One region of the Desulfovibrio diazotrophicus genome, then DNA from elsewhere that is predicted to be linked to it. Evidence: riboswitches for the same ligand, from Rfam matches in the RefSeq annotation. Region 1 holds a riboswitch; the other holds the start of a gene.
The links. Region 1 has a riboswitch for cobalamin ahead of J7I12_RS05445 (FecCD family ABC transporter permease). Riboswitches for the same ligand answer to the same signal wherever they lie in the genome.

Region 1 (15,789 bases):
GCAAGCACGCTTTCATTGCCCAGGCCCGCGGCTTTTTCCACTGAGGCGACGCGCCCCAGGGTCTGGCGCAGCAGGGGATTTTTCAGCTTGGCAAAAGCGCTGTTGTGGTCCGCCAGGGCATCGACCAGAAAGGGATATTTTTCCGTCAGGGCAAAGATTTTTGTGTCCTTGGAGAGTTCCATAATCACCACCTCCGTATAGCTTTTCTTGCAGGCTATACGCAGGGGCAAGGGGACGTCTGTAACATTTGGCACGCTTTTCCAAAAAAATAGGCCCGTCCAAAACCGGGCAGGTTTTTTGCGGCAGCGCGCCGCCCGCACATGGGGCAGGGCTGCACTGCATATGGCGTTGAGTTGCCACGGATTAGTCGCTATACTCGTGCGGCCCGGTTCCTTGGCGGCGGTCACGCGGTCAGCAGCTGCAGGCCCGCAGTCGCCGGGGCTGCACTTTCGGGGCTGCGGCGCGCCAGTGCCGGGTTGCCTCAGGCTTGCGGGGCTGACAGGCTCTTGGGCCTTAGCGCCTTCAACTTTATTACGTCACGATTGCGGATGACAAAAAACGCCGCAAAACGGATACAGCAGGATGGACTGCAGCATATGACCAGCTCCCAACAACGCGATGCCCTGCAACGCCAAATCTGGAAAATAGCCAATGATGTCCGTGGCGCTGTGGACGGCTGGGACTTCAAACAATATGTGCTTGGGGCTTTGTTTTACCGTTTTATCAGCGAGCATTTTATCGGCTACATGGAAGCTGGCGACGCAAGCGTCAACTACGCCACGTTGGACGACGCTATCATCACTCCGGAAATCAGGGACGATGCCGTCAAATCCAAGGGCTACTTCATCTATCCCAGCCAGTTGTTTGCCAATGTGGTCGCCGACGCCAAGACCAATGAGAGCCTGAACACCGATCTGGCCGCCATCTTTGCCGCCATTGAAGGCTCCGCCCTCGGCTATCCTTCGGAGCAGGATATCAAGGGGCTGTTTGCTGATTTTGACACCACCAGCAACCGCCTTGGCTCCACGGTCAAGGAAAAGAACGCGCGCCTGGCCGCCGTGTTGAGCGGCGTAGCCGGTTTGGATTTTGGCGATTTTGCAGACAACCGCATTGACCTGTTCGGCGACGCCTATGAATTTCTGATCTCCAACTACGCCGCCAACGCCGGTAAATCCGGCGGCGAATTTTTTACTCCGCAGCATGTGTCAAAGCTCATCGCGCAGCTCGCCATGCACAAACAAACCGCCATCAATAAGATCTATGACCCGGCCTGCGGCTCCGGTTCTTTGTTGTTGCAGGCCAAAAAGCAGTTTGACGAACACATTATTGAAGACGGTTTTTTCGGCCAGGAGATCAACCACACCACTTACAACCTGGCGCGGATGAACATGTTTCTGCACAACATCAACTATGACAAATTCAACATTCAGCTGGGCGACACCCTGACCACGCCGCATTTTGGCGATGCAAAGCCCTTTGACGCCATTGTTTCCAACCCGCCCTATTCAGTGAAGTGGATAGGCGCGGACGACCCCACCCTTATCAACGACGAACGCTTTGCCCCGGCCGGGGTGCTGGCCCCCAAGTCCAAGGCCGACTTTGCCTTTGTGCTGCACGCCCTCAGCTACCTTTCCGGCAAGGGCCGGGCCGCCATTGTCTGCTTTCCCGGCATTTTTTACCGCGGCGGGGCCGAGCGGAAAATCCGCAAGTATCTGGTAGACAACAACTATGTGGAAACCGTCATCGCCCTGGCCCCCAATTTGTTTTACGGCACCACCATTGCCGTAAATATTCTGGTGCTTTCCAAGCACAAGAAGAACACCAAAATCCAGTTCATTGACGCCGGCGGCCTGTTCAAAAAAGAAACGAACCACAACGTGCTGCTGGATGCGCATATTGCGCAGATCATGCAGGTCTTTGACAGCAAAGAGGATGTGGAGCACTTTGCCCAATCCGTGCCGTATGAAGTTGTTGCAGACAAGGATCACGACTATAACCTGTCTGTCAGCAGCTATGTGCAAGCCAAGGACAATCGCGAAGTGGTGGATATTGCAAAGCTCAACGCCGAACTGAAAACTACCGTCGTCCGGATTGACCAGCTGCGGGCGGAGATTGACGCCATTGTGGCGGAAATTGAGGGAACGCAGACCGGAAGGGGATGAGGCATGATTCTGGAAAACAGGCTCGGCATCACCAATCAGGTTGAACTGGCAAAAGCTGAAGAAAGGATAAGCAAGCAGAATGCCAAAAAACTGTTCGACTCTGGCGAGATTGATGCCATTGAAGTTGGTACGTTTGCAGGGCTTGCCTTTATTCATGCCCGGCTGTTTAAGGATATCTATGCGTTCGCGGGCAAAGTTCGTAAGGTGAATATCGTCAAAGGCAATTTCCGTTTTGCGCCGCTGATATATCTGGATGCCGCGCTACAGCATATCGACAACATGCCGCACAGTAATTTTGACGAAATTATCGAAAAATATGTTGAGATGAATATTGCCCATCCCTTTCGCGAAGGTAATGGCCGCGCCACCCGGATCTGGCTCGACCTGATGCTTAAAAAAGAAATCAAACAGGTGGTGGATTGGAACCTGGTCGATAAAGAAGAATACCTGTCCGCCATGCAACGCAGCGTGGTGAAAGACATTGAAATTAAGCACCTGCTGCACCAAGCCCTCACCGACCAGATTGATGACCGCGCCTTGTTCATGAAGGGTATTGACGTGAGCTACCACTATGAAGGCTATAGCACCTTCAAGACCGAGGAACTGTAGTATGACTGGTGCAAACTTTCTGGAAAAGCTGCTGGATGGGGCTGAAGTGGAATGGAGGGCGCTGGGGGAAGTTACGCAATATGAGCAACCGACTAAGTACCTAGTAAATTCAAAAATTTATCATGATAATTTTAAAACTCCAGTGCTTACTGCAGGGAAGACGTTTATTCTCGGCTACACTGATGAAAAAAGTGGCATCTATAAAGCATCTGAAAGACCAGTAATAATATTTGATGATTTTACGACTGCGAACAAATGGGTTGACTTTGACTTCAAAGCAAAATCTTCTGCCATGAAGATGATTACATCAAAGGATGACAGCAAAGTTTTGCTTAAATATGTCTACTATTGGCTAAATACAATCCCCTGCGAATTACTTGACAGAGACCACAAACGGCAATGGATAGGCAGTTTTTCCAATAAAAAGATCCCCATCCCCTGCCCAGACAACCCCCAAAAATCACTTGCGATCCAGTCTGAAATCGTCCGTATTCTGGACACCTTTACCGAGCTGACCGCCGAGCTGACCGCCGAGCTGACCGCCGAGCTGACCGCCCGCCAAAAGCAGTACGCATATTATCGTGACATGCTGTTCAATTTTCCCAAGTCAAAAAAGGCAGCAGGATAACACATCTCGAAAGGCCAAATATCCACGAGGTTGCAATGCACGACTTCAAGGCCATAGCCGAATCCAACAACTTCATCGTTCTCGATACGTATGTAAGCGACTGGCAGGCTGTTGAAAGCTACCAGACTGAAAGCGACCTGGAGCGGGAGCTTGTTCAGGATCTGCAAAATCAGGGCTACGAGTACGCTGCGGGCCTCAACTCGCCGGAAAAACTGCTGGCCAACGTGCGCACGCAGCTGCAAATCTTGAACACCGTGCAATTTTCGGATGGCGAGTGGGAACGCTTTGTGGAAACCTGGTTGGACAAGCCCGGCGACGGTCTTGTGGACAAAGCCCGCAAGGTTCATGACGATTACATCTATGACTTTGTTTTTGACGACGGCCACATCCAGAATATTTGCCTCTTTGACAAAAAGAACGTTGCCCGCAACTCGGTACAGGTCATCAACCAGTTTGAACAAACCGGGTCGCACGCCAACCGTTATGACGTGACCATCCTGGTCAACGGCCTGCCCCTGGTGCAGGTAGAGCTTAAAAAACGCGGCGTGGCCATCCGCGAGGCCTTCAATCAGGTGCATCGTTACAGCAAGGAGAGCTTCAACAGCGAGCATTCCCTGTTCAAATATCTGCAGATCTTTGTCATCTCCAACGGCACGGATACCCGCTACTTCGCCAATACCACCAGGCGCGACAAAAACAGCTTTGACTTCACCATGAACTGGGCAAAGGCCGACAACAGTCTGATCAAAGACCTGAAGGACTTTACCGCCACTTTTTTCCAAAAAAATACCTTGCTCAGCGTGCTGCTGCGCTATTCCGTGTTTGACGTGAACAACACCCTGCTGGTTATGCGCCCCTACCAAATCGCGGCCACAGAACGCATTTTGTGGAAAATCAACAGCACCTGTCAGATGAAGCAGTGGCGTAAACCCGAGGGGGGCGGCTATATTTGGCACACCACGGGCTCGGGCAAAACCCTGACCAGCTTCAAGGCGGCCCGCCTGGCGACCGAGCTGGACTTCATCGACAAGGTTTTTTTTGTGGTGGACCGCAAGGACCTTGATTACCAGACCATGCGGGAATACCAGCGCTTTTCGCCAGACAGCGTCAATGGTTCGGAAAGCACCGCCGGACTCAAGCGCAATTTGGATAAAGACGACAATAAAATTATCGTCACCACCATCCAAAAGCTGAACAAACTGATGAAATGCGAAGCGGACCTGCCTGTCTATAACAAGCGGGTGGTGTTCATTTTTGACGAATGCCACCGCAGTCAGTTTGGTGAAGCACAAAAGAACCTGAAAAAGAAATTTAAACTTTATATGCAGTTTGGCTTTACGGGTACGCCGATTTTTTCGCAAAATGCCTTGGGCGCGGCAACCACTGCCAGCGTCTTTGGCCATGAGCTGCATTCTTATGTCATCACCGACGCTATTCGTGATGAAAAGGTGTTGAAGTTCAAGGTGGACTACAACGATGTGCGCCCGCGCTTCAAGAATATTGAATGCGAACAGGATGAAAAAAAACTTGGCGCGGCGGAAACCGCGCAGGCCCTGCTGCACCCCGAGCGCATTTGTGAAATTACCCAGTACATTCTGAACAATTTCCGGCAAAAGACCCGGCGGCTGCAGCCGGGCGCCAAGGGCTTTAACGCCCTGTTTGCCGTAAGCAGCGTGGACGCCGCCAAGCTGTATTATAACTCCTTCAAAGTTTTGCAAAAAGACAGCGACAAGCCGCTCAAGGTGGCCACTATCTTTTCGTTCGCGGCCAATGGAGCGCAGGACGCCATTGGTGATATTGCGGATGAAAGTTTTGACGTTACAGCCATGAACAGTAGCGCCAAAGAATTTTTGAGTGCGGCCATTGCGGACTATAACGCGCTGTTCAAAACGAGTTTCAGTGTGGAGAGCAATGCCTTCCAAAACTACTACCGCGACCTTGCCTTGCGGGTGAAGAATCAGGAAGTAGATTTGCTGATTGTTGTGGGCATGTTTCTGACCGGCTTTGACGCCCCCACGCTGAATACTTTGTTTGTCGACAAAAATCTGCGATACCACGGCCTGCTGCAAGCCTATTCGCGCACCAACCGCATTTTTGACGCCACCAAAACCTTTGGCAATATCGTCACCTTCCGCAATCTGGAGCAGGCCACCATTGACGCCATCACCCTGTTCGGCGACAGCAACACCAGAAATGTGGTGCTGGAAAAAAGCTACAAGGAATATATGGAGGGCTTTACCGATGCGCTCACTGGTGAGGCGCGACGTGGTTTTGTGGCTGTGGTGCGGGAATTGGAGCAGCACTTTCCCCACCCCGACGCCATTGAAAAAGAGGCAGACAAAAAGGCTTTTGTCAAACTGTTCGGCGAGTATCTGCGGGTTGAAAACATCCTGCAAAACTACGATGAATTTGCCGTTCTGCAGGCCCTGCAATACGTTGATATGAACAATGCGGCGGCTGTGGAGGCATTTAAAGCAAAGTACTATTTAAGTGATGCGCAGTTGCACGCCTTACGGGCCGTCAAAGTGGTGCCTGAACGTAAATTGCAGGACTATCGTTCGGCGTACAATGACATCAGAGAATGGCAGCGTCGGCAACAAACGGATGCTGCTAAAGAAAAATCGGCCATTGACTGGGATGACGTGGTCTTTGAAGTGGACTTGCTGAAATCGCAGGAAATCAATCTGGACTACATTCTTGAATTGATCTTTGAGAACAACAAAAAAACTAAGGACAAAACCGCACTGGTGGAAGACGTGCGCCGCCTGATCCGCGCCAGCCTCGGCAACCGCGCCAAGGAGAGCTTGCTGGTCGATTTTATTAATCAGACAGACCTGGACCAGCTTGGCGACAAGGCCGGCGTGATAGAGGCTTTCTTCACCTTTGCCAGGGCGGAACAGCAACGTGAGGCGCAAGAACTTATCCGTAGCGAAAATCTGAATGCGGAGGAAGCCAGGCGCTATCTCAGCGCCTCACTGAAGCGGGAATTCGCCAGTGAAAACGGTACGGAACTCAATGACGTTCTGCCACGGATGAGCCCGCTAAACCCGCAGTACCTGAAAAAAAAGCAGGGAGTTTTTCAAAAAATCGTCGATTTTGTTGAAAAGTTTAAGGGTGTTGGCAGGTTGACGTAAGGCAGCGCCTTGCGTCGCCCGCGCAGGGGGCAGGGCTGCGCGCAGATCGCGTCCCTACCCCCTGAGCAACGTACTTTTGCGGCTCTACATCTTCAACGTTTACGACCTGCCTGTTCCGGCGCTTACCCGTGCAAATAACCTGCGCTTGGCCTCCACGGCGGGCGGCTGTTTACGCAACGGCCAGGGCATTGCAAAGTTGCATGCCCTGGCCGTAATGCCTCAGGCCGCGCCCTTGCCGACGCTGTTCCGCAGCGCTTTAGAGCATTTAACACTTGAAATGCTCGCTTACGGCAGGCAAAAACCTGCCTTCTCGCATTTCGTGGCAAGGATTTTCAAGAAAATCCTTGCAGAGCAGTTAGCTCATTTCATTCGCTAACTGCTCTAAAGTCGGGGCGCTGCTCCGGGCCATCAGCCCTCTGCATCCGTGGGTTTGCGGCTCAGGATCAGGGACATGTAGGGCGGGGTGGCGTCATTTTCCGGCAGGCCGGTGCGGATGTGTTCGCCCGGCCGTTCCACCAGGCTGGCCAGCACACAGTCCTTCAGGCGGCCTGTGCGGCGCAGGGCCTCGCGGATGGCTGGCAGGTTGCGGTAGGCCTTGAGGATCACCGCCGTGTCCGCGTCCTTGAGGGCCGCCGTCAGATCGTCCTGGCGGTTGATGCCGGGGATGAGGCGCAGGGTTTCGCCATTTTCGCAGAGCACCACCTGCGCGCGGGCGGCGGCGGCCTGAATGGAGGTGACGCCGGGCACAATCTCCACGGGCAGGTGCGGGGCCAGCGTCCGCAGGGTGCGCAGCAGATAGCCGAAAGTGCTGTAAACCAGGGGGTCGCCGATGGTCAGAAAGGCCGCGTCCGCGCCGCTTTCCAGCACGTCTCTGGTGGTGCGGGCGGCGGTTTCCCAGGCTGTGCGCAACGCGGCCGCGTCGCGGGTCATGGGAAATTCCAGCCGCAGCAGGCGCACGTCGGGCCGCAGATGGGGGCGGGCGGTTTCCAGCGCGGCGGAATAGTCGTTGCGCGGCGAGGCCGCGGCCAGAATAACGTCCACGTTGCGCAGCACGTTAACGGCCCGCAGGGTTAGCAAATCCGGTGCGCCGGGGCCCACGCCCAGGCCGTAAAGGGTTCCGGTCATGTAATATTCCGTCATGTATGGTAGAAATGTTGCGGCCTTCAGGGCCGGGGGGCGGCGTGCAGCCAGTGCGCCAGTTCTTCCGCCGCGTCCACGGCGCGGGGGCCGGGCCTGGCGTAGCGGGCTTCGTCCACCAGCAGCACCCGGCCTTCACGCACGGCGCGCAGGCCCGCGAAGTGCGGTCGACGAGCCGGAGGTTCCGGGTCCGGATTCATGGGGCCGCGCTGTACAAGATAGACGTCCGGATCTGCCGCGATGAGGGTTTCCTCATTGCAGCGGACCAGTTTTTTGGCCTCGTGCAGGACGTTTTCGCCTCCCGCGCAGGCGATGATTTCGTTGGTAATGCCCTTTTGCCCCGCGCCCAGCAGGTTGGGATAGCGCACCTCGTAGAACACCCGCAGCGGCGCACGCCCGGCCGTGGACCGGCGCAAGGCCTCCAGCCGCGCCCGCCAGCCGCGCACCAGGGCGGCGGCCCGGTCTTCCAGGCCCGTAAGGCGGCCCAGGGCCTGCGTCACCGCAAGCATGTCTGCAAAGGAATCCATCTGAAAGGTAAGCACGGGCAGGCCCAGGCTGCGGAGGTTTTCCGTAAAGACCTGCGCCTCTTCCCGCCCGGACATCTGCAGCACCAGATCCGGCTTCTGCGCCAGAACAAGTTCGGCATTGGGGCGCATGTGTGTGCCGATGGCCGGCAGGGCCGCCAGCTCCGGCAGGGCGGCGTCGGCCGCGGTGCGGGCCACAATGCGGTCGCCCGCGCCCAGGGCCAACAGCAGTTCGTTGTACGCCCCGTACAGGGCGATGATGCGCCGGGCCGGATGCTCCAGGCGCAGCACATGGCCCGTGTGGTCTGTAACCTCAATGGGCGCGGCGGCCGTTGTGCCGACTTCAGTTTTTGGCGAAGCGGGTGTTGTTGCCGGGGACGTTTGTGGCGTGGGGGTCGCGTCCGCCGCCAGGGCCGGGCCGGTGGGAGCGCAGAGCAGGAGCGTCAGCAGCGCTGCCGGCAGGAGCAGTGTCAACAGATGCGGCCGCAGCAGGGGCGGCGGCGTGGGGCGCGGCCCACGGCCCGCGTGCGCGGGCGGACAGGGCCTGGGGCAGGCCCCACAGGGGGTGGGGCAGCACGGTAACGGGCGTTTGGTACAGCGCACTGAGGTTCTCCTCGGTAAAAACCTGCCGCACGGGGCCGTCAAAGGCCAGGCGGCCTTCCCGCAGGCCCAGCAGCCGCGTGGCGTACAGGGCGGCCAGGTTGCAGTCGTGCACGGCCATGAGCACGCAGGCTCCGGCGGCGCGGCGGCGTTCCAGCAAGTCAAACAGTCCGGTCATGCGGGCCAGGTCCAGACCGGCGGCCAGCTCGTCCAGCAGCAGCAGAGGGCTTTCCTGCGCCAGGGCTCTGGCCAACAGCACCCTTTGCAGTTCGCCGCCAGAAAGCTCATGCAGCCGGCGGTGGGCCAGCCCTGTCGTGTCCGTGGCGGCCAGGGCGCAGTCCGCAGCCCTGTGGTCCCCGGGGCCATACCAGCCCCAGGGGGAAAGATGGGCGTAGCGCCCCAGGAGGACCATTTCCCGTGCCGTCAGATCCTCCGGGCAAGGGCCGCGCTGCGGCACCACGGCCACCCGCCGGGCCCGTTCCCGGGGCCGCAGGCTTGCCAGGGGCCGGTCGGCCAGACGCACCTCCCCGCTCCAGGGGGCCAGCACGCCTGAAAGCGCGCGCAGCAGCGTGGTCTTGCCGCTGCCGTTGGGACCCAGCAGGGCCGCGCATTCTCCGGCCCGCAGGCAAAAGGTCAGGCCCTGCAGCACAGGACGGCGGCCGTAGCCCGCCACAAGATCCGTCACGGCCAGCAGGGGGGCGTCCTGGGCGTCACGGCGCAGGGCGTCTCCGGCGGCGTCCCGCGCGGGGGCAGTGGGGCCGTACATCAGCGCCCCCGCACCAGCAGGGCGAAAAAGGGCCCGCCCAGCAGGGCCGTGACCACGCCCACGGGCAGTTCCTGCCCGCCGTCCAGCACGCAGCGGGCCAGCACGTCGGCCCAGACCAGCAGCACGCCGCCGCCCAGAAAGGCTCCGACCAGCAGCGGGCCGTGCCCGCCGCCCAGCAAAAGCCGCAGCACATGCGGCACCACCAGGCCCACAAAACCGATAACTCCGGCCACGGCCACGCAGCCCGCCGTCATGCAGCTGGCTCCGGCCAAAAGCCAGAAGCGCGCGCGGGCCACGGCCAGACCCAGCTGCGCGGCCTGCTCGTCGCCGAGCGCCAGCACGTCCAGCGCCCTCCAGCCCAGGCCGACGGCCAGCAGGCCCGGCAGCAGGGTGGCGAGCAGCAAGGGCAGGCTGTCCCAGCCCCGACCTTGCAGGGAACCCATAATCCAGAAGACGATGCTGGTGACGGATTCCTCATTAAGGGCCTTGACCAGGGCCACCAGCGCGCCCAGAAAGGCGGCCACGGCAATGCCCGCCAGCACTACGCTTTCTTTGCGCCAGCCCCCGCGTCCACGTCCCAGCCAGAGCGCTCCGGCCAGGGCCAGAAGCGCGCCGGCCAAGGCCGCCGGAGCCACCAGGGCCGCCGGGTGTGGCCCCAGGGCGGGGAAAAAATCCGTCAGTCGGCCGCCCAGGGCGATGGCCAGGCTGGCCCCGAAGGCCGCCCCGGCGGAAACCCCCAGGGTAAAGGGGTCGGCCAGGGGATTGCGCAACACTCCCTGCAGGGCCACGCCGGCCACAGCCAGAGCCCCGCCGCAGAGGGCCGCCAGCACCACCCGCGCCAGGCGGATGTCGCCCACCACCAGGTTGAGGGCGCTGTCGGGGGGCAAGGGGCCGAGCCCCAGCGCGCCCGCCAAGGCGGACAGCACTTCCCGCGCCGCATAGGGGGCGGGCCCCGGCAGGCAGGCCAAGGGCAGGGAACAAAGCCAGAGGCCCGTCAGGAGGGCAAAGGCCGTCCAGCGGAGGCGGTGTTTGGCGGAAGGTACGGAGGATGTGTGCCGTGCGGTCATGGCGCTGCTCTGAAGGCCGCCCGTGCGGTCATAAAAAAAGCCTCTTCCGTCCGCGCGCACGCAGAGGGAAGAGGCCCGTATTTCCTCTTTCCTGCCGGCAAAAACCCGTTGCCGCGGCGGCCTGCGCCGCCCACCGGGCCGTGACGTACGGCACGGTCCGGGCTACGGCAGGTCTTCCGGCTTGGCCCCCGCGCTTCGGCCTTCCCGTTGCCAGTGGCACATGAAGAAGCGCGGTATACGGGCCTTACGGCGGCGGGTCCGCTCCCGTTTTGCACGGGATTCCCTTTTCAAGCCGGGCAAAACCCGGCTACCGTAACCGTGGTCACTGTAGGCGCGGGGCAGGGGGCTGTCAATGCCGTGGGCGCGGCGCTTCCCTATCCCTTCGGCCAGGGGCCCGACGTTTCCGGATCAGGGCCGGACCAGAGTGATGGCGGTGATGCCCGTAAAAAAGTAGAAGGGCAGGCAGGTCATGGCCAGCAGCAGGGCCAGGATCAGCGTGGGCTTGTGGCGCAGGGGCGCGGCGCTGCGGCTGACCACGGTCCAGAGCGCCGCGGGCGCGAGCCAGAGCAGCAGACGGCCGCTTTCCCACAGGGCGTCCAGGGTGGTGAAGGCCCCGGTCTGCCGGTGCGCCTGTATGGTCAGCCCGGCGGCAAAAAGCAGGAAAAGCCAGAACAGCGCCCAGGCGTGGCGGGCCCACACGGCGCACCAGGGGATCATGACATTGTAGTGGTCCCGGCCAAAGTCATCGCGCCGGCGGCGCAGGGCGAGCCAAAGCGCGCCCGCCCCGCCGGCCAGGCCCAGGATCAGGGGCAGGCTGGCATACAAGGCGCACCAGAAGGGGGAGAACCAGCCCGGCAGAAAAATATCGCCCAGGGTAAGGCTGGCCGCGTCGGGCCGCACAAAAGCCGCCTGCAGGCGTGCGGCCGCCAGGGTGGCGGCCAGGGCGAACCAACCCTGCAGACCGCTGATAATGCCCAGGGCCGCGTGGAGCACGGGCAGCTTGGGCAGAAACTTCCAGAGCGAGAAGTAGAGGCTGCTTACCAGTACGGACAGCCCCAGCAGAATCCAGGCCATTTCCGCCATAAAGGCGGGCAGGGAGTCGGGCGTGTAGGAATCGTGGGCAAAAAAAAGCCAGATGCGGCCGCCCACCAGCAGGGGCCAGCCCAGCGCCAGGGCCAGCAGGGCCAGCTGCCGGGCGCATTTTTCATAGGACGCGCGCCGCCGCGTAACCGCCAGCAGGCGCGCCGCGCCGGAAACCACACCCAGGCCCGCAAAGGCCGCCAGGGCCGTCAGGGCCGCCGCCAGGGCAACGGCATCCAGGCCGGACTGCACCAGGGGATGCCCCGCCAGCAATTGGCGCAGGGCCTGCATCCAGACTTCGCCCGCCGCCAGAATGTCCTGAAAGACGTTCATCGGGCACCGCCCGAAGGTTCCCGCGCCGGGATGGAAATGCTCATGCCTCCTCCTTACGGTCTTGCGTTGGTCAGTGCTGGTGCGCTATGTTCAAAAAAAGGGACACGCCTGTTTTTGCCTGAAAATTGCCCTGGCCGCAAGGGCCGGGCGCGCGGAAGCGCCATACGGGGCCGCCTGGCGGGCGTACTGGCGTGGTCACGCGGGCGGCGCAACTTTTTGCGGAGACTTTCGGGTATGAAATATTTTTCTTTGGCCGCGGTCCTGGTCGGCTTGCTTGCCTTGGTCGGCTGCGCCGGAAAGGCGCGTACAGCGGCGCAGGACGAGCAGGAAAAACGCCTCCAGACCATGGACAGGCGGCTGACAGCCCTGGAGCAGAGCGTGGGCGCGCTGAACAGTCAGACGGCCCGGCTCAACAACAGGGTGTATGAAGTCCGCACGGCGGGCGGCCGCAAAACCGGCTACCGTGTGGTGCCCATCCTGCCCCCCCAGTCGGCGCAGTCGCTGTCCGCCGCCGCAACGCCGCCAGCCCCGCAGTCTGCCCAGGCCGTGACGCCCCAGGCCTCCCCGGCGGTAACGGCCGCGCCTGCCGCGCCGTCCGCAGCGGTTCCTGTGGTCAGGTCTGCCGGGGGGCGGCGTCCGCGTCTGCTTCAGCCGGCAAAACGCCGCCAGCCTCCGGGCCGCAAGGGTTGCGCATTGATCCTGCCCGCCCCGCCCCGTCCTTTCCCCGCGCAAAAGGCGGACACGACGGCGCCGCAGCCCCCGCGGGGGCGTCTGCCGCCGCTTCCCGCGCACCCGTCAGGCCCGCCGCACCTGCGACGGACGCGCTCCCGGCAAACTCCGGGACAACGCCGGGCGTTCTTGGTCTGCCGCCCGAAAGCCTGCCGTCACAACCTCTGCCGCAGGCGTCTGTTGCCGGCAACCCGGCCCAGGGCGGCGCGACCGCCGTCGGCGCGGGCGCTGTAAGCCGGGCGGCCGCTGGTGCGGGGGGCAACCCTGCCGTACCCGTGCCCGCTCTGCCGCGCACGGAACTTTCCTTGCCGCCGGAACCCGCCGGTCTGGGGCTGCCGCCTCTGGAAGGCGCGGCCGAAACCGCATCCACGGCGGGCAGTCCTCGGTTGGCCGCCCACGACCAGCGCGCCGGGCGGGCTCCGGCGACATCCGCCGTGCCGCCTTCGCCTGCCGCGCCGTCCCCTGCCGCCGCGGCCGGACAGGGCCGCGCCCCAGGGGGAAGACGCCGCCTACAAGGCCGCGCTGCGCCTGGCCATGTCCGGCAAAAGCGCCGAGAGCATTGCACGCTTTCAGGCTTTTTTGCAGTCCTACCCGCAGGGCCGTTATGCCCCCAACGCCGTCTACTGGATCGGGGAGGGGCTGTACGCCCAGGGCCGCTACGCCGAAGCCCTGGAACAGTTTCGTAAGGTGGAGGCTGGTTGGCCCCGACACCACAAAAATGCCGACGCCCTGCTCAAAACCGGCATGAGCCTGAGCCGTATGGGCGACCGTCAGGGCGCGGCCAAAGTTTACGGGGAGGTGCTGCGGCGGTTTCCGCATTCCGAGGCGGCGGGCTTGGTGCGCGCGCGGGGGCTGGCCCGCTGAGGGCAGTGACGCATGGCCGTGACGACGCACGCGGGCTGTTCCTGGCGGGATATGGACGAGGCCGCCCGCAAGGAATACTGGGCTACCCTGGCCCTGCGCCACAGCAAAGGGCTGGGCGCGCGGTCGCTGGTTAAACTGTTGCGGACCTTTGGCAGCGCCTACGGCGCGGTGGAGGCCCGGTCGCGCTGGGGTGCAGCGGGGCTGGGGCCCGCGGGCCGGGACTTTGCCGCCGGCGCGTGGCGGACGGAAGCCAGGAAAGAATGGGACAGCGCCCGTAACCTGGCGGCGCGCATCCTGCTCTGGGCGGATCCCGCCTATCCGTCTCTGTTGCGGCAGCTTCCGGACGCGCCCGCGCTGCTCTACTGCCGGGGCGACGGCAGCCTGCTGCGCGCGCCCGCCTTTGCCGTGGTGGGGTCGCGTCGGGCCACGGCCCAGGGCAAGGCTGTGGCGGCCTATATGGCGCGTTGCCTTTCCGCCTGCGGGGTGACCATCGTTTCGGGCATGGCGCAGGGCATTGACTGCGTGGCCCACGAGGCGGCCCTCGGTCGGGTGGGACGCAGCATAGGCGTGCTGGGCACGGGTATTGACGTGCGCTATCCTGCGTGCAATGCGGGCGTGTTTGCGGCTATGGAGCGCGAAGGGCTGCTGGTTTCGGAGTTTCCGCCCGGCGCGCCGCCCCTGCCGACCAATTTCCCCGTGCGCAACCGCATTATCAGCGGGTTGGCGCTGGGTGTTCTGGTGGCGGAGGCCGCCAGTCGTTCCGGTAGCCTGGTCACGGCCCGGCTGGCCCTGGAGCAGAACCGTGAAGTCTACGCCGTGCCCGGCCCGGCGTTGGACGCCCACTGCCTGGGCAGTCAGGATCTGGTGCGGCAAGGCGCGCGGCCCGTGTTCAACGCCGAGGACGTGCTGCGCGACCTGGCGGATCGGCTGCGGCCTTACGGCATCGGGCCGGAAACTCTGCCCGACGGGGAACGGGAAGCCTTGCCGGGGCTTACGGCTGCCGGTTTTGCCGCCGCCGATGTCGCGGGTGGCGTCGTTTCGGACACGGACCCTGGCGCTGTCGCCTCCGGCCGGGACAAGCCGTCTGACGGGGCCGCGCAAGATAAAACTGCGTCTGCAGGGCTTGCGTCAGATACGGGAGCGCGGGCCGTGAGCGTGCCCGGCGGCGCTGTGGGCAACGCGCCTGCTGCCTCGCCGCCCCCGGAAGCGGCGGTGCTGACGCCCGCAACGCAGGCGGAGCGGCTGCTGGCGCACTTGCGGGGGCACGGCCCCCTGCAGGTGGACGCCCTGGGCCTGGCTGTGGGCCTGGCCCCGGCAGCCTTGAACGCTCTTTTGATTGGGCTGGAAATGCAGGGCAAGGTGCGCCGACTGCCCGGCGCGCGGTATGAGGTGCGGGCATGAAGCGGACGGAACGGGATTTGGCGGTCATAAAGCGCCCCGCGGCACAGGCTGCGGCCCTTGCCGGGCGGACGGGACGGCCCGCCCTCAATGCGACGGGCCCCAATACGGCGGTCCCGGACGAGGGCAGGGCGCTTATTGAGGCCTTTCTGGCCTGGATGGCCGTGCAGCGCGGCGCGGCCACGGCCACCCAGCGGGCTTATGGCGTGGATCTGGCCCAATTGCAGGATTTTTTGCGCAGTCAGGGCGTGGATCTGGGCCGTCCGGAAACCGTGACCAAGCGGCATATGCAGGCTTTTCTGGCCTGGCTTTTTCATCAGGGGGAGGCCAAAAGCTCCATGGCGCGCAAGCTGGCGGCCGCGCGTTCTTTTTTTCGTCTGCAGATGCGCAACGGCCGGGTGGAGGAAAACGTGGCCGCCCAGGTGCGCAATCCCCGACAGGACAAACGCCAGCCCCGGGCCCTCAATGTGGACGAAACCTTTGCCCTGCTGGACGCGCCCACGGCATCGCCCCCGGCCACGGCCGAGGCGGAACGCCTGCTCTGTCGCGACCTGGCTCTGGCGGAGTTGCTCTACGGTTCCGGCCTGCGCATTTCCGAGGCGCTGCAGCTGGACCTGGACGACGTGCAGCTTTCTTCACAGGTGCTGCGGGTTATGGGCAAGGGCGCGCGGGAGCGCCTTGCCCCCCTTTCCGATACCTCGTGCGAGCGCCTGCGGGCCTGGCTCTGCGAGCGACCTTTGCTGGCCGCGCCGGAAGAG
Region 2 (15,789 bases), 840 kb from region 1:
GGACAACGACGCCCGCGCTGCCGTGATTTTGTGGCGCATGGGTGAAGTGAACGAAAGCCTGCACCGGCACGAGGCCGCGGCCGACGCCTGGAATGCCTATGTAGGCCTGGCTGGTCTTTCTCCGGAGCAGAGCGTGGAAGGGTACCGCAGGCTGTCGGGCATGCAGTTCAAGTTGCGGCGCTTTGACGCAGCCGAAGACACCCTGCAGCAGTGTCTGGCCCTGCCCGTGGCGGAAAAGGAAACCCTGCTTTGCGCGTATGATCTGGCGGACCAGAACGTGGCGCGGCAACGCTGGCAGGAGGCTGCGGACCTTGCGCAGCAGATTCTGGACAGCGCGCCGGACACGCCTTTGAAGGGGCTGGCGGGCTATGTGCTGGCGGACGCTCTGGAACAACTGGGCAAAACCAGAGAAGCCCTGAAACAGTTTGAACTTGCGCGGGACGCGTATCCCAACCCCCCGGTCATTGACAACCGGATTATGCACCTGCGCGGGAAAATGAAGAAGTAACAGTGTATGATCAAGCACGAATGTGGCGTTTTCGGCATTTATGATCATGACGAGGCAGCGCGCCTGGCCTATTTTGCCCTTTATGCGCAGCAGCACCGGGGGCAGGAAAGCGCGGGCATTGTCACCTGTGACGCCGACGGCGTGCACGAGCACAAAGGTATGGGGCTGGTGCCGGACGTGTTCGACGAAGCGGACCTGCAGGCCCTGACCGGGCGCATGGCTGTAGGGCATGTGCGCTACTCCACCACGGGCCGTTCGGTCAGCGCCAACGCCCAGCCCTTTCTGGTGCGCTACAAAGGCCACGACGTGGCCCTGGCCCACAACGGCAACCTGGTCAATGCCGGGCAGCTGCGTCAGGATCTGGAAGACGAAGGGGCCATCTTTGCCACAGGCAACGATACGGAAGTGTTTATGCACCTGCTGGTGCGTGCCCTGCGCCACAACGATATGCCCGGCGCCATCAAGGAGGCCTGCGCCCGCGTGCGCGGGGCCTACTGTCTGCTGGTCATGATGGACGGCGTGCTGGCGGCCGTGCGCGATCCTTTTGGCTTTCACCCCTTGGCTATGGGGCGCAAAAACGGCAGCGTGGTTTTTGCTTCCGAGACCTGCGCCTTTGATTTGCTGGAAGCCGAATACGAGCGCAGCGTGGGCCCGGGCGAGATCGTCATTGTAGACCAGACCGGTGTGCACAGCGACCGTTTGCTGGGCCAGCCCCCCGCCTGCAGGCGGCAGTGCATTTTTGAATTGGTTTATTTTGCCAGGCCCGATTCCTATATTTTTGACGAGCAGGTCTACCTTTGCCGCAAAAAAATGGGCTGGAATCTGGCGGGAGAATCCACTCCAGAGGTGGATTACGTCATGCCATTCCCCGATTCCGGCGTATATCCGGCTCTGGGTTTTGCCCAGCGTTCCGGTCTGCCTTACGAACACGCCATGATCCGCAACCACTATGTGGGCCGTACCTTCATCCAGCCTTCCCAGAGCATGCGCAGCTTTGGCGTGCGGGTCAAAATAAACCCCGTGCGCGAAATGATCGAAGGCAAGCGCATCTGCATTATTGACGATTCCATCGTGCGCGGCACCACCATGACCACCAGGGTGAAAAAACTGCGCGAACTGGGCGCCAAAGAAGTGCACATCCGCATTTCCTGTCCGCCCGTGAAGTTTCCCTGCCACTATGGCATAGACTTTTCTTCGCGTGGCGAACTCATTGCCGCCCAGCACAGTCTGCCGGAGATAACCAGCAGTCTGGGCGCGGATTCTCTGCACTATCTGAGCGTAGAAGGCCTGCTGGGTTCCGTAAGTCGTCCGGACGATTACTGTCTGGCCTGCTTTACCGGCGACTACCCCGTGCCCTGCGAGGATTGCGGCGACAAATTCCGCTTTGACGCCCCTTGCGGCCAGCGCTAGTCCACGGTAACTATACCCCGTTTTGCAGGAGAAAAATCCTCAAATCTGCTGCAGAGGCCTGACGGAAAGCTGTCTTCGGCGGTTTTTGGGGCATGACCCTCAAAAAAATTTGCATTTTTTTGCGGCTTTTTTTGATATATTGGAGCACCAGAAAAAGTTTCAGGAGGCGGGGGCGCGGGGGAGGAGACCCTTTTACAGGAGTCCCTTCCCCGCACTTCTCCCTTCCCTTCCCCAGGGGACAGTATGAGCATTACGCGCATCAAGGGTTTTGCGGATATGTTTCCGCCGGAAAGCGATACGTTCACGCGCCTGGAAAACACGGCGCGGGAGGTGTTTTTTCGCTACGGTTTTGTGGAGCTACGCACGCCCATTGTGGAGTTTACGGAGCTGTTTCAGCGCTCCATCGGCGAAGAAACCGATGTGGTGCAGAAAGAAATGTATACCTTTGCGGATAGGAAGGGGCGTTCACTGACCTTGCGGCCTGAGGCTACGGCCGGGGTTATGCGAGCCTATATTGAGGCAGGTCTGGTCAACAGGGAGGCCGTCAGCCGTCTGTTCACCACGGGCCCCATGTTCCGTTACGAACGGCCGCAAAAGGGGCGCATGCGCCAGTTTCATCAGATTAACTGCGAGTGCCTGGGCAGACACAGTCCGTACACGGATGCGGAGCTGATCAGCATGCTGCTGCGTTTTCTGGGCGCGTTGGGCCTGCGGGATCTGACCCTGAAGCTCAATTCTTTGGGCTGCGCTCAGTGTCGGCCTCGCTTCCGCGAAGCGCTGCTGGCCTATCTGGCCGGGGTGGACAAGGCGGCCCTCTGTCCGGACTGCGCCCGCCGGGTGGAGACCAACCCCCTGCGCGTGCTGGACTGCAAACAGCCCGGCTGTCGGACCATTACGGACGCGGCCCCGCATTTGCTGGACTACAATTGTCCGGAGTGCCGGGCGCACTTCGACACGGTGCTGGACCTGCTCACAGCGGCGGGCCTGCCCTATGAGCTGGACCACCGCCTGGTGCGCGGGCTGGACTATTATTGCCGTACCACCTTTGAGGTGGTGAGCGGCAGCATCGGCGCGCAGGCGGCGGTGGCTGGGGGCGGTCGGTACGACGGCCTGGTGAAGAGCCTGGGCGGGCCGGACGTGCCCGGCGTGGGCTTTGCCTGCGGCATGGAGCGCCTGGCGCTTATGCTGGAGGGGCGCGCGGCCGCGCCTCAGGATTTTTATCTGGTCTGCATGGACGAGCTCAGCCGCCGGGAAGGCTGGCTGCTGGCTCAGGGCCTGCGGGACGCTGGCCTGCGCGGCGTTATGAACAGCAGCGAAGGCGGCTTCAAGAGCCTTATGCGCCAGGCTGGCAAGTCCGGCGCGCGCTATTGTCTGATATTGGGGCCGGACGAACTGGCCCGCGGCGAAGTGGTGGTTAAACATCTGGAGAGCGGCCGGCAGCAGAGCGTGGTCCGGGCCGGACTTGTGGACTTTTTGCAGGCGGGAGCCGAAAGCAATGACTGAGCAGATGGACGCGGCGGCGCAGGACCGCCAGCAGCAGGATGTGCAGCAGGAGCACCGTAAATACGTTACCGACCTGGGCGACTGGCGGCGCACGCAGCACTGCGGGCAGCTGACCATTGCCGACGATGGGGCGGAAGTCTGCCTTATGGGCTGGGTGCAGTACCGGCGCGACCACGGCGGGCTGATTTTTGTAGACCTGCGTGACCGCGAGGGTCTTACTCAGGTGGTCTTCAGCCCGGACATGGCCCCGGCGGCTCACGCCAATGCGCACATTCTGCGCTCGGAATACGTGCTGGCCATCAAGGGCAGGGTGCGGCCCCGCCCAGAGGGCATGGTCAACCCCAACCTGGTTACGGGTCAGATCGAGGTGGTCGTCTACGAATGGAAGCTGCTCAATACCTCCAAAACGCCGCCTTTCCCCATTGAGGACCGTTGCGATGCGGGCGAAAATCTGCGTCTGGCCTGGCGCTATCTGGATCTGCGCCGACCGCGCATGCAGGCCAACCTGCGTCTGCGCCACCGGGTGGCCCAGTGCGTGCGGCGGTTTCTGGACGAGAACGGCTTTACGGAGGTGGAAACCCCTGTGCTCACCAAGTCCACGCCCGAAGGGGCGCGGGACTTTCTGGTGCCCAGCCGGCTGAATCCCGGCGAATTCTACGCCCTGCCCCAGTCGCCGCAGATTTTCAAACAGCTGCTCATGGTGGCCGGTCTGGAGCGCTATTTTCAGATCGTGCGCTGCTTTCGTGATGAAGATCTGCGCGCCGACCGCCAGCCGGAGTTCACCCAGGTGGACATGGAGATGAGCTTTGTGGATGAAGAACAGGTCATGGCCGTGGCCGAGGGCCTGATGGAACGCGTGTTCCGCGAGGTCATGGGCCTGGAGATTCCCCGGCCCTTCCCGCGCCTGACCTGGGACGAAGCCATGAGCCGCTACGGCGTGGACAAGCCCGACACCCGCTTCGGGCTGGAGCTGGTGGACGTGACCGCCATTGTGCACGGTTCCGGCTTCAAGCTCTTTGCGGCGGCCCCCCTGGTCAAGGCCATGAAGGTGCCCGGCGGCGAGAGCCTGAGCCGTAAAGAAATTGACGGCTTTACTGAATTTGTGAAGATCTACGGCGCGCAGGGCCTGGCCTGGATCAAGATCAAGGCCGACGAATGGCAGTCGCCCATTGCCAAGTTCCTTTCTGCAGAAGAACGCCAGGGCATTGCCAAGGCTCTGGATCTGCAGGCGGGCGACATTGTCTTTTTTCAGGCCGGCGATCCGGCCATGGTCAACGCCGCCCTGGGCAATCTGCGCGTGCATCTGGCCGGGCGTCTGGGGTTGATTCCCGAAAACAGCTTCAATTTCCTTTGGGTGACGGATTTTCCCCTCTTTGAGTATGATGCGGAGGAAAAGCGCTACGTAGCCTGCCACCACCCCTTTACCGCGCCCGCGCCCGGCCATCTGGAGCTCATGCGCGAGGATCCGGCCAAGGCCCGCGCCCGCGCCTATGATATGGTGCTCAACGGCAACGAGGTGGGCGGCGGCTCCATCCGCATCCATACGGGCGAAGTGCAGCGTCGCATGTTTGCCGCCCTGGGCTTTTCTGCGGCGCAGGCCGAAGCCCAGTTCGGCTTTCTTATTCAGGCCCTGGAACAGGGCGCGCCGCCCCACGGCGGCCTTGCCTTCGGCCTTGACCGCCTTATCATGTTGTTGACAGGGGCGGGCAGCATTCGCGACGTCATTGCCTTCCCCAAAACCCAAAAGGCCACCTGCCTCATGACCGAGGCGCCTTCTCCCGTGTCGGCCAAACAACTGCGTGAGCTGGGGTTGCGCCTGCGCGAACAGCCTGCCCCGGCGGAGCAGCCAGCCCCGCAGCCAAGCTGACGCGCTGCAAGAAGGGCCAGGGGGCTTGTCCCCCGGGGCCCCCGCTTTCGGGATGCGTACGCATCCTTATGCACGGCGGCCATTGCTTTTCCGCTGCCTGTCGGCGGGAAGGACAATGGCCGTACCGCCTCGCGGGTGTGCCGCCACAAGGATACTGCCATGCTACTGGACATTGTGACTTACCCGGACCCGCGCCTTAAAGAGGTCTGCGCGCCCATTCAGGAAATAACGGAGGATATCCGCCGCCTGGCGGCGGATATGCTGGAAACCATGTACGCCGCGCCCGGCGTGGGTCTGGCCGCGCCGCAGGTGGGCCGCAATATCCGCATGCTGGTCATGGACCCTTCCGTGCAGGATGGCGAAAAAAATCCCCGCGTACTGATCAACCCCGTGCTCGCCCTTTCGGGCGAAGAAGTGCGCAGCGAGGCCGAAGGCTGCCTTTCCGTGCCCATGAATTACCGGGCCGACGTCAAACGCATGAGCAAGGTGCACCTGACCGCCACAGACCTGGATGGCAAGCGCATTGAAGAAGACCTGGAAGATTTTCCCGCCATTGTGCTGCAGCACGAATACGACCACCTGGACGGCATCCTGTTTATCGACAAAATCAGCCGCCTGCGGCGCAGCCTTTACGACAGCAAGGTAAAAAAGTGGCTCAAGCGCAAAACTGCCGCCTAGTGTTCATGGGCACGCCGGACTTTGCCGTGCCCACCCTGCGCCGTCTGGCCGTCTGGCCGCGCGGCAGCCTCGTCGCCGTCTACACCCAGCCGGACAGGCCCGCCGGGCGCGGCCACAAGCTCAGCATGCCGCCCGTCAAAAGCGCGGCCCTGGAACTGGGTCTGCCCGTCGAACAACCGGAAAGTTTTAAGGATCCCGCCGCCGTGGCCCGTCTGGCCGCCTACGCCCCGGACGTGCTGGTAGTGGCCGCCTACGGCCTGCTGTTGCCCCAGTCTGTGCTGGATCTGCCCCGTCTCGCCCCCCTTAACGTGCACGCCTCCCTTTTGCCCCGCTGGCGCGGGGCAGCGCCCATCCAGCGCGCCATTATGGAGGACTGGCAGCCCGATGCCCGCACAGGCGTTTCCATCATGCGTGTGGTGCGCCAACTGGACGCCGGTCCGGTATACGCCAGCGCCTCCCTGCCCCTCAATGACCACACTGCAGGCAGCCTACACGACGCCTTGGCCCAACTGGGCGCAGACCTCCTGCCCCAGGTGCTGGACGCCCTGCTGGAAGGCCGCGCCACAGCGGAGGAACAGGATGCCGGCCGCGTCACCTACGCCGCCAAAATGGGCAAACAGGATTCCGTCATTACCTGGAACCGCCCGGCGGTGCAGGTGCACGCCCATATCCGCGGGGTCACGCCCTGGCCCGGCGCGCGCGTAGTCCTGCACTTCAGCGGTCAGGACAAAACTTTTCCCTGCACTCTGGCTCCGGGCAGGTTGGCCGAGCCCTGCCCCGGCGTCAGCCCCGGCACGCTCGACCATGCGGATGACACGCTGCGCGTGGCCTGCGCCGACCGTTGGTACGCCTTGGGCGCGCTGCGTCCCCAGGGCCGCAAGACCATGTCCGCCCGCGACTTTGTCAATGGCGCGTTGCGCGGCCTGCGGCCCGGACCCTGCGGCTTGGTGGAACAGGGGGAATAAAAAATCTGCCTCCGGCTGTGCCGGGAGGCGCGGCTCCGGCATTCCGCTTTCGGGCGCGTGGCGGCAATGTGGGGCATTTTTTCTTCTGTACAGGGTACGTCAGCGGATTTTTCTGGAAAGAGAAAATTTTTTGCGGGGTGGGGCGTAGGCGAGGTTCGCGTTTTTCCAGCGAGCGCTCCCGCAGCCTCTTTTTCCCGCGCTGGATGAGGGTCTATGGCGTTTCTGCGCAAGTCTCCGTATTCCTTGCCGCCGGCGCAGTACGGCGGCGCGCGCAAGCGGGTCTTCATCGGGCTCATGTTGGGTTCGTGTCTGTTGCTGTGCCTGGCGCTGGCAGTGTTTTTGATTTTGCCCTGGACGGGGTTTCTGGGGGTGCGGCACTGGCTGCCGGCAGTGAGCGTCAGCGTGGCGGCGGCGGCCATGCTGGCGGTTTTGGGGCTGTGCCTGAGCCTGGTTTTTCATATCTATACGGGGCGGCCTTTGCCGGGCGGCGGCGGCGTGCGGCACATGACGGTGCGGCTGTTTTTTCCGCTCATGGAGATGCTGGCCAAGCTGGTGGGTCTGGACCGGGCGGCGGTGCGGCGGTCGTTTGTCAAGGTCAACAACGAAATGGTGCTGGCGGCGCGCGAACCGGTGCGGCCGGAGCAACTGCTGGTGCTCTTGCCCCACTGTCTGCAGCGCAGCGCCTGCCCACACCGGTTGATGCACAATGCGGACCACTGCCGCCGCTGCGGGGCCTGCCCGGTAGGGGCGCTGCTGGACCTGCGCGACGCCTACGGGGTGCGGCTAGCCATTGCCACGGGCGGCACCATTGCCCGGCGCATCGTGGTCCAGGCCCGGCCGCGCTGCATTATTGCCGTGGCCTGCGAACGCGACCTGACCTCCGGCATTCAGGACAGTTACCCTGTCCCTGTGTTTGGCGTGCTTAACGAGCGGCCCCACGGCCCCTGCCTGGACACTTTGGCGCCGCTGGACGCCATTGAGGCCGCCATCAGGCTGTTTCTGGGGCTGGGCCCTGCGCCGGGCCGGATGGTTGCCGGGTCTGTGGCGGCGGCAGGCAGCGCGCCGGGGAGCAAATAATGGGTTTTCCAAAAGGGTTCGGCAAGTTGCGGGTTACGGCCCGCAATGCGGCTTTGCGGACTTTGCTGCTGACGGACGCGGGTATGCCCGTGCAGGCGGCCCTGGATATGGCCTTAGGTGCGGCCCCGCACGCCCCTGCGGGACAGGCTGGCAGTGCAGCCTTTGGCACGGCTTTGGCGGCGCGGGACCGGCATTTGTGCGCAGAACTGGCTTACGGCTGTCTGCGGGCGGAAATCCGCATTGATTATGTGCTGGGACGGGTATTGCCCAGGCCAGGAGGTCTGCCGCGCCCCTTGCGGCACATTTTGGCTTTGGGGGTCTATGGACTGCTGCTGCAGGACAGAACGCCCCCCCACGCCGTGCTGCACGAGGCCGTGGAACAGGCGCGGACCCTGTACGGACCACGGCTGGCCGGTCTGACCAACGCCGCGTTGCGTTCCGTGCAGCGCTTGGGAGAAGCCCCGCGCCATGAGGATTTTTACCGTCAGGGGGCGGCGGACCCGCTGGGCGCGCTGGCCCTGTTCTGCGCGGCTCCGGACTGGCTGGCCCGGCTCTGGGCGCGGGCCTATGGCGAAGCGGACGCGGCCCTGTTGTTGCGGCGTTCCTGCGGCCGCCCCTGGAGTGGACTGCGGGTCAATGCCCGCCGCCCTGAAGGCGCCGCCTTGCTGACGGCCTTGCGCGCCCTGCCCGGCGCGGCGGCCGTGGGCGATTGGGGCGTGGCCTTGGGGCCGGGGGAGCTGCCGGAAAGCGTGATGGATCGGCCGTTAGCCCACTGGCAGGCCCAGGGGGCGCTTTCGTTTCAGTCCGCAGGGTCGCAGCGCGTCCTTGCGGCCTTGGACCTGTACGCGCTGGAGGGCCCGGTGTGGGACATGTGCGCGGGCTACGGCGGCAAAACTGCGGCTTTGCTGGAGCGCGGCGTGGCCGTGGGCCTTTGTACGGACAGCAGCTTCGGGCGACTGCGGGCCCTGCCGGGGCACTGCGCTCGTCTGGGTCTGCACCTGCCGTCCGTGTGCCTGCCGCCCGTGTGCCTAGCGGACGCCGCGCGTCCGCCCCTGGCCCGCTGGCCCGGCTCTGTGCTGCTGGACGCGCCCTGTTCCGGCCTGGGCGTGCTGGCCCGTCGGCCGGACATCCGGCGTCGGGGGCCGGAGCGCCTGGCGGCGCTGACCGCCCTGCAAGGCCGGTTACTGGAGCGGGCAGCTGCCTTGCTGGAGCCTGGCCGCTGCCTGGCCTACATCACCTGCACCCTCAACCCCGACGAAAACGAGGGGGTCGTGGCAGGCCTGTTGCGGCAACATCCCGACCTGCGCCTGGAACAGCGCTGGCAGACCCCTCACGACCATCCTTGGCTGGAAGGCATGTTTGGCGCGCTGCTGCGGCGGCGGGCATAGGGCGAATACTTTGCGGGGGAGGGGACTTTTTTACTAAAAAGCGTCCCCTCCCCCGCACGTTCTTCCTCGCAAAAACTTTCCCCTGCCGCAAGGCGGGGGAAAGTTTTTGCAGGGTGCAGAAAGGATTTGTTACTGCTTTCTGGGTTCCTTGGTCAGGTCGTCGGAGGCGCTTTTGGCGTGCTGCACCAGCAGGGCGCGGGCGCCGGGCACCTGGCCCAGACCCTTAAGGTTGGCGGTCACCTTGAAGCCCGCGGCCTTGAGCTGAGAGGCCCAGGAATCGGCTTCGTCTCCGGCCAGGTCGTTGCGGGCATGGTCGCCGGCCACCAGCATGAGCGGCGCGATGACCACAGACTTGACCTTGGCGGCCTTAAGTTCTTTGAGCAGGTCGTCGAAGCTGCGTTCGCCTTCTACTGTGGCCATGAAAACATGTTTGTCCTGGTTGTGGAACAGGGCGCGCACGCCTTCAAAGGTCAGGCCGGCGCGGCCGTGTTCCTGGCCGTGCCCCATGAGGACAAGGGCGGCGTTTTTGCCGCGCAGGGCCTTGGTGTCCTCAAGAATGGCGGAGGCCAAGGCCTGGGCGTCGGCTTCAGATTCAAGCATGGGGCGGCCCAGATAGACGGCCTCAAAACGGCCGGGATTTTTTTGCAGGTCAATGAGCACGGCGCGTTCCAGAGCGGAAAATTCTTCGCCGGCCATGACGTGCAGGGACTGCACGCGCACTACTTTTACGCCGTCTTTGGCGAGTTTGGCGAGGCCGTCGCTGATGCCGCCCACAGGGCGGCCCTGAGCGGCGATTTTTTTGCGGATGATCTGCGAGGTATAGGCCCAGACCACAGGCTGGCCGGGGAAGGCCTGTTTAAACTCCTGGTCCACGGCCTGCATGGCGGGCAGGGCTTCGGGCACGCTGGTGCCGAAGGCCACCAGCAGAACGCCCTGCTGGGGCGCGTCGGCGGCGTGGGGCGCGGCGGGCGCGGCCAGGGCCGCAAGGAGCAGGAGCAGAAGCAGGAACAGACGGGAGCCCGCAAAGGGCGAAAAACGCGGCATGGCAACCTCCTCAATGGCGCGTTGACAGGTTGAAAAAGGGCATAAACGCCCAGCGGGTATTCGGACTTGAGGGGTTGGCCTCGGCTTCGCCTTCACCGCTTGCGCGACTGGCTGTCGCGCGCCTGCCGGGCTGCCCGACGGACGCGAAGAAGCCTTGTACCCTCTTACCGCAGCGCGACTGTTTCCGATTTGCACGGAATTCCCCGCAGCGCAAAACAGACCGTCTTTGCCGAAACATTTCAGCAAGGACGGCGCAATGCCGGGGCGCATGGCGCCGCATAAACGCGCCCGCGCCCGCCTGACGGACGGCCGCGGGCGGCAGCCTTCCGGGCACTACAGGCGTGACTGTTCTTACCGCAGAGGATACCAGGCCGGGGCAAAAGTCAAGGCCGGCGGCCTGCGCTGGAGCCGTTTTTTTGGCTTCCTGTGCCCATTTGCGCGGATTTTCCCTTGTTCTTTTGGTAAAATCCTGCTACTAAGTCAACCTCCCTGGTTGGGGGAAATCATGTTTGGAGGCTGGACATATGGCAGGTTTGGAAACCGGGCACGACAGCGAAATCAATTTCGAAAGCGCCCTTGAAAACTATCTCAATCCCGATTTTGGCGACCTTGAGGAAGGCTCCATCACCAAGGGCGAGATTGTCCGCGTGGACGACGACACGGTGCTGGTGGACGTGAACTTCAAGTCCGAGGGGCAGATCCCCGCGGCAGAGTTCCGCGATCCCGCCGGCAACATGACCGTCAAGGTGGGCGACAAGGTGGACGTCTATGTGGTTCGCAAGAACGAAAACGACGGCACCATCACCCTTTCCTTTGAGAAGGCCAAGCGCATGCAGGTCTTTGACCAGCTCGAGGCCGTACAGGAGACCAACAAGGTCATCAAAGGCCACATTGTGCGCCGCATCAAGGGCGGCTACACGGTGGATATCGGCGGGGTGGAGGCGTTTTTGCCCGGTTCGCATGTGGACCTGCGCCCGGTGCCCGATATGGACGCCCTGGTCAACCAGGAGTTCGAGTTCCGCGTGCTCAAGATCAACCGTCGCCGCAGCAACGTCATTGTTTCGCGGCGCGTGCTGCTTGAGGAAGAGCGCGACTCCAAGCGGCAGGAGCTGCTGCGCACCCTGGCCGAAGGCCAGATTGTGCAGGGCAAGGCTAAAAACATCACCGAATATGGCGTGTTTGTGGACCTGGGCGGTCTGGACGGCCTGCTGCACATCACGGACATGAGCTGGAAGCGCATCCGCCATCCCAAGGAAATGATCACCATCGGTCAGGATCTGACCCTCAAGGTGCTTTCCTTTGACCGTGAAACCAACAAAGTTTCTCTGGGCCTCAAACAGCTGGTGCCCGATCCGTGGCAGGACATCTCCGCCCGCTTCCCCGAAGGGGCCAAATGCACCGGCAAGGTCACCAATCTGGTGGACTACGGCGCTTTTGTGGAACTGGAGCCCGGCGTGGAAGGCCTGGTGCACATCTCTGAAATGTCCTGGACGCGCAAGCTGCGTCATCCTTCCCAGATGGTCCACACCGGCGACGAGGTGGACGTGGTCATTCTGGGCGTGGACGGCGACAAAAAACGCATCAGCCTCGGCATGAAGCAGGTGCGGCCCAACCCCTGGGAACTGGTGGCCGAAAAGTACCCCGAAGGCACCATCCTTGAGGGCGTCATCAAGAACATTACCGAATTCGGCATGTTCATCGGCATTGAGGACGGCATCGACGGCCTCATCCACGTTTCCGACATTTCCTGGACCAAAAAGGTGCGCCACCCCAACGAGCTGTACAAGGTGGGCGACACCGTGCAGGCCAAGGTGCTGACCGTGGATCAGGAAAACGAAAAGTTCACCCTGGGCGTCAAGCAGCTGGTGGACGACCCCTGGGGCCATGTGCCCAACACCTACCCTGTGGGCTGCACGGTCAAGGGCATTGTGACCAACATCACCGACTTCGGCCTGTTTGTGGAGGTTGAAGAAGGCATTGAAGGCTTGGTGCACGTTTCCGAGCTTTCCAGCAAAAAAGTCAAGTCGCCTGCTGAAATGTACAAGGAAGGCCAGGAAATTCAGGCCAAGGTCATCCATGTGAGCGCCGAAGAGCGCCGCCTGGGGCTTTCCATTAAGCAGATCAAGGACGAGGACGACCGCCGCAAGCCCAAGGAATTCCATTCCGGACCGCAGGAAGCGGGCCAGAGCCTGGGCGATCTGCTCAAGCAGAAGTTTGAAGAAAGCGAAAACAACAGCTAGACCGCAGCGGCGCGCCACCGGCGTGCCACCGGTGCAGAACATATCCAAGAGGCGCGCCACCGGCGCGCCTCTTGGCATACCCCCCCTTTCTTCATCTTTTTTCCCGCCCCGCGCGCCCCGCGCGCCCGTCGCAACTACAGCCAACGCCGCAGGAGGTCTGCATGTCCCCCCACACCATCGGTTCCCGCATCAGGGTTTTTCGTGAAGAGCGCGAGATGGACCTGCCCACCCTGGCCCAGCATACGGGCTTGGCCGAAGCGTATCTGGAAAAGCTGGAAAACAATGCCATCTACCCTTGTATCGGCCCCCTGCAAAAGGTGGCTCGTGCTCTGGGCGTGCGGCTGGGCACCTTTTTGGACGACCAGTTCAGCCGCGACCCCATTGTGAGCAGCATCCAGAATGAAGGCGAGGCCGATGAGGCCCTGCATACCGGACGCATTCCCCGGCCCAGTTATGTCTATCACGCCTTGGGCAAGGGCAAGAACGACCGTAATATGGAGCCCTTCCACATCCGTATTTTTCCGGACGGCGGTGAGCGCAAGACGACCTCGCACGAAGGCGAGGAATTTATTCTGGTGCTCAAGGGTCAGCTTCTGGTGGTGTACGGACGCGAAGCCCATATGCTCAAGCCCGGCGAAACCATCTACTACAATTCCATTGTGCCCCACTATGTGGGCGCGGCCGGCGACGAGCCAGTGGAGATTCTGGCCGTCACCTACAATCCCTAGAGCATTTAACACTTGAAATGCTCGCTTGCGACAGGCAAGAGCCTGCCTTCTCGCATTTCGTGGCAAGGATTTTCAAGAAAATTCTTGCAGAGCAGTTAGCTCATTTCATTCGCTAACTGCTCTAGACAACGCCATTCCGGGGCCTTTGCCCCGCGCAACGGCAGCGGCGTAAACTCGATTTACTGATCCCCCATAAGGATGCCTCAGGAGGAAAGCATGGACGAAAAAGTGCGTGAGCGCCAGGCGCAGTTTGAGCTGCGCGAGTGGACCCTGGGGCAGATTCTGGACCACACGGTGGCGCGGTATCCGGACAATGAGGCCGTTGTCTATGCGGACCGCAGCTACCGCCAGACCTGGCGTGAATTCGGGGAAATGGTGGACCGTTTTGCCAAGGGGCTCATGGCCCTGGGCGTGGAAAAGGGCGAAAAGGTGGCGGTGTGGGCCACCAATGTGCCCTACTGGGTGGCCCTGCAGTTTGCCACAGCCAAGATCGGGGCTGTGCTCATTACAGTGAACACCAACTACCGCGAGCACGAGCTGCGCTATCTGCTTACCCAGTCCGAATGCGAGAACGTCTTTCTTATTGATAGCCTGCGCGACCACGACTATCTGGAAACCTTCTACCGCATTGCCCCGGAGCTGCGCTTTCAGTCCCACGATTCTTTTGTCTGCAAAAATCTGCCGCACCTCAAGCGGGTTTTTTTTCTGGGTGCTGAAAAGCACCGGGGCATGTATTCCGTGCCTGAGGTTCTGGCGCTGGCCGATATGGTGGACGACGCGGACTATCTGGCCCGTCAGGCCTCCCTGGACCCCTGGGAGGCCATCAACATGCAGTACACTTCAGGCACCACGGGTTTTCCGCGCGGGGTCATGCTCACGCATGTGGGCGTGGGCCTCAACGGCTACTGGATAGGCAAACACCAGAATTTCGGCCCCAACGACCGCGTCTGCCTGCCCGTGCCCCTGTTCCACTGCTTTGGCTGCGTGCTGGGCGTTTCGGCCTGCGTCAACCACGGGGCCACCATGGTCATCCTGGAATCCTTCAATGCGCTTAAGGTGCTGGCCGCTGTGGACAGCGAACACTGTACGGCCCTCTATGGCGTACCCACCATGTTTCTGGCCGAACTGGAACACAAGCTCTTCAAGCGTTTTGACGTCTCTCACCTGCGCACAGGCATCATGGCCGGATCCGTCTGCCCGGAACCTCTCATGCGCCGCGTGGTGGAGGACATGAATATGAAAGAGATCACCATCTGCTATGGCCTTACGGAAGGCTCGCCGGTCATGACGCAATCGGACATCCACGACCCCCTGCCCCTGCGCTGTGAAACCGTGGGCTGCGCCATGCCCGGCATTGAGGTGCGCGTGGGCGACCCGCAAACCTGCGAGGAACTGCCCCGCGGCCAGGTGGGCGAAATCCTTTGCCGCGGCTACAATGTCATGAAGGGCTACTACAATATGCCCGAAGCCACGGCCGCCGCCATCAGCCCAGAAGGCTGGCTGCACTCCGGCGATTTGGGCGTCATGGACGAAAACGGTTATCTGCGCGTCACGGGCCGCATCAAGGATATGATCATCCGCGGCGGCGAAAACGTCTACCCGCGCGAGGTGGAAGAATACCTCCTGAGCATGCCCGGCGTGCTGGACGTGCAGGTGGTGGCCGTGCCCAGCCGTAAATACGGCGAAGAAGTGGGCGCGTTTGTCATCCCCCGTCCCGGCGTGGACATCCGCCCCGAAGATGTGCGTGATTTCTGCCGCGGCAAAATCGCCTGGTTCAAAATCCCCAAATATGTAGAAATAATTACCGGTTTTCCCCTCACTGCCAGCGGCAAAATCCAGAAGTACAAGCTGCGCGAAATGGCCGCCGCGCGCTGGCCTGAAGCTATGCAGGAAAAAAAGTAGTGCGCCTTCAGTGAAAAGATACCCGGCGATTTTTCCGCACGCCCCCCAACCGGCTATTCTGGACAGCCGCCCCGCACACTGGCATACTGCCTGCCTTTCAGGCAGGCAAATTGGCGTAGAGGACTGCGCGCGCACTGCACAAACCAACGCTGCCAATGCCGCCCCCGCTTCAGGGCGTTGCAACGTTGCAATGCCCTGGCGGTTGCGTAAGCAGACGCCCGCCGTGGAGGCGCAAGCGCACGTTATTTGCGTGCTTAAACGCCGGGACAAGCGTGCTGTAAACTTTGAGAATATGTATTCTCAAGGGTAATCTGCTCCGGGGGGCAGCAAGGCCCCGTGCTCCGTGAGGACGTTTTATGGACATCGTGGCCGACGTGGTGGGCACCAGCATCAAAATTTACGCGCTCATGACGCCGCCGGCGGTTTTGAGCGCCTTTATCAGCGGCACCCGCACCTTTGATCGCAGGCAAAAGGCCGCC

Region 2: another riboswitch for cobalamin. It lies ahead of J7I12_RS09075 (sirohydrochlorin cobaltochelatase); the one in region 1 lies ahead of J7I12_RS05445 (FecCD family ABC transporter permease).

What each region holds. Positions count from the first base shown of each region.
Region 1 covers NZ_OX346397.1:1,248,288-1,264,076, reverse strand. The annotation lists gene J7I12_RS05490 (DUF438 domain-containing protein) at 1-182, opposite strand, end outside; gene J7I12_RS05485 (type I restriction-modification system subunit M) at 597-2,162, shown strand; gene fic (protein adenylyltransferase Fic) at 2,166-2,771, shown strand; gene J7I12_RS05475 (restriction endonuclease subunit S) at 2,773-3,399, shown strand; gene J7I12_RS05470 (type I restriction endonuclease subunit R) at 3,435-6,533, shown strand; gene J7I12_RS05465 (hypothetical protein) at 6,610-6,909, shown strand; gene cobI (precorrin-2 C(20)-methyltransferase) at 6,942-7,658, opposite strand; gene J7I12_RS05455 (ABC transporter substrate-binding protein) at 7,697-8,485, opposite strand; gene J7I12_RS05450 (ABC transporter ATP-binding protein) at 8,538-9,560, opposite strand; gene J7I12_RS05445 (FecCD family ABC transporter permease) at 9,560-10,627, opposite strand; cobalamin riboswitch at 10,777-10,957, opposite strand; gene J7I12_RS05440 (hypothetical protein) at 11,036-12,040, opposite strand; gene ybgF (tol-pal system protein YbgF) at 13,304-13,633, shown strand; gene dprA (DNA-processing protein DprA) at 13,646-15,034, shown strand; gene J7I12_RS05425 (tyrosine recombinase XerC) at 15,031-15,789, shown strand, end outside.
Region 2 covers NZ_OX346397.1:2,092,358-2,108,146, forward strand. The annotation lists gene J7I12_RS09035 (tetratricopeptide repeat protein) at 1-508, shown strand, start outside; gene purF (amidophosphoribosyltransferase) at 515-1,918, shown strand; gene hisS (histidine--tRNA ligase) at 2,162-3,421, shown strand; gene aspS (aspartate--tRNA ligase) at 3,414-5,288, shown strand; gene def (peptide deformylase) at 5,448-5,966, shown strand; gene fmt (methionyl-tRNA formyltransferase) at 5,939-6,931, shown strand; gene J7I12_RS09065 (DUF116 domain-containing protein) at 7,145-8,008, shown strand; gene J7I12_RS09070 (RsmB/NOP family class I SAM-dependent RNA methyltransferase) at 8,008-9,396, shown strand; gene J7I12_RS09075 (sirohydrochlorin cobaltochelatase) at 9,526-10,440, opposite strand; cobalamin riboswitch at 10,475-10,676, opposite strand; gene J7I12_RS09080 (30S ribosomal protein S1) at 10,965-12,680, shown strand; gene J7I12_RS09085 (helix-turn-helix domain-containing protein) at 12,842-13,408, shown strand; gene J7I12_RS09090 (AMP-binding protein) at 13,625-15,310, shown strand; gene J7I12_RS09095 (MarC family protein) at 15,667-15,789, shown strand, end outside.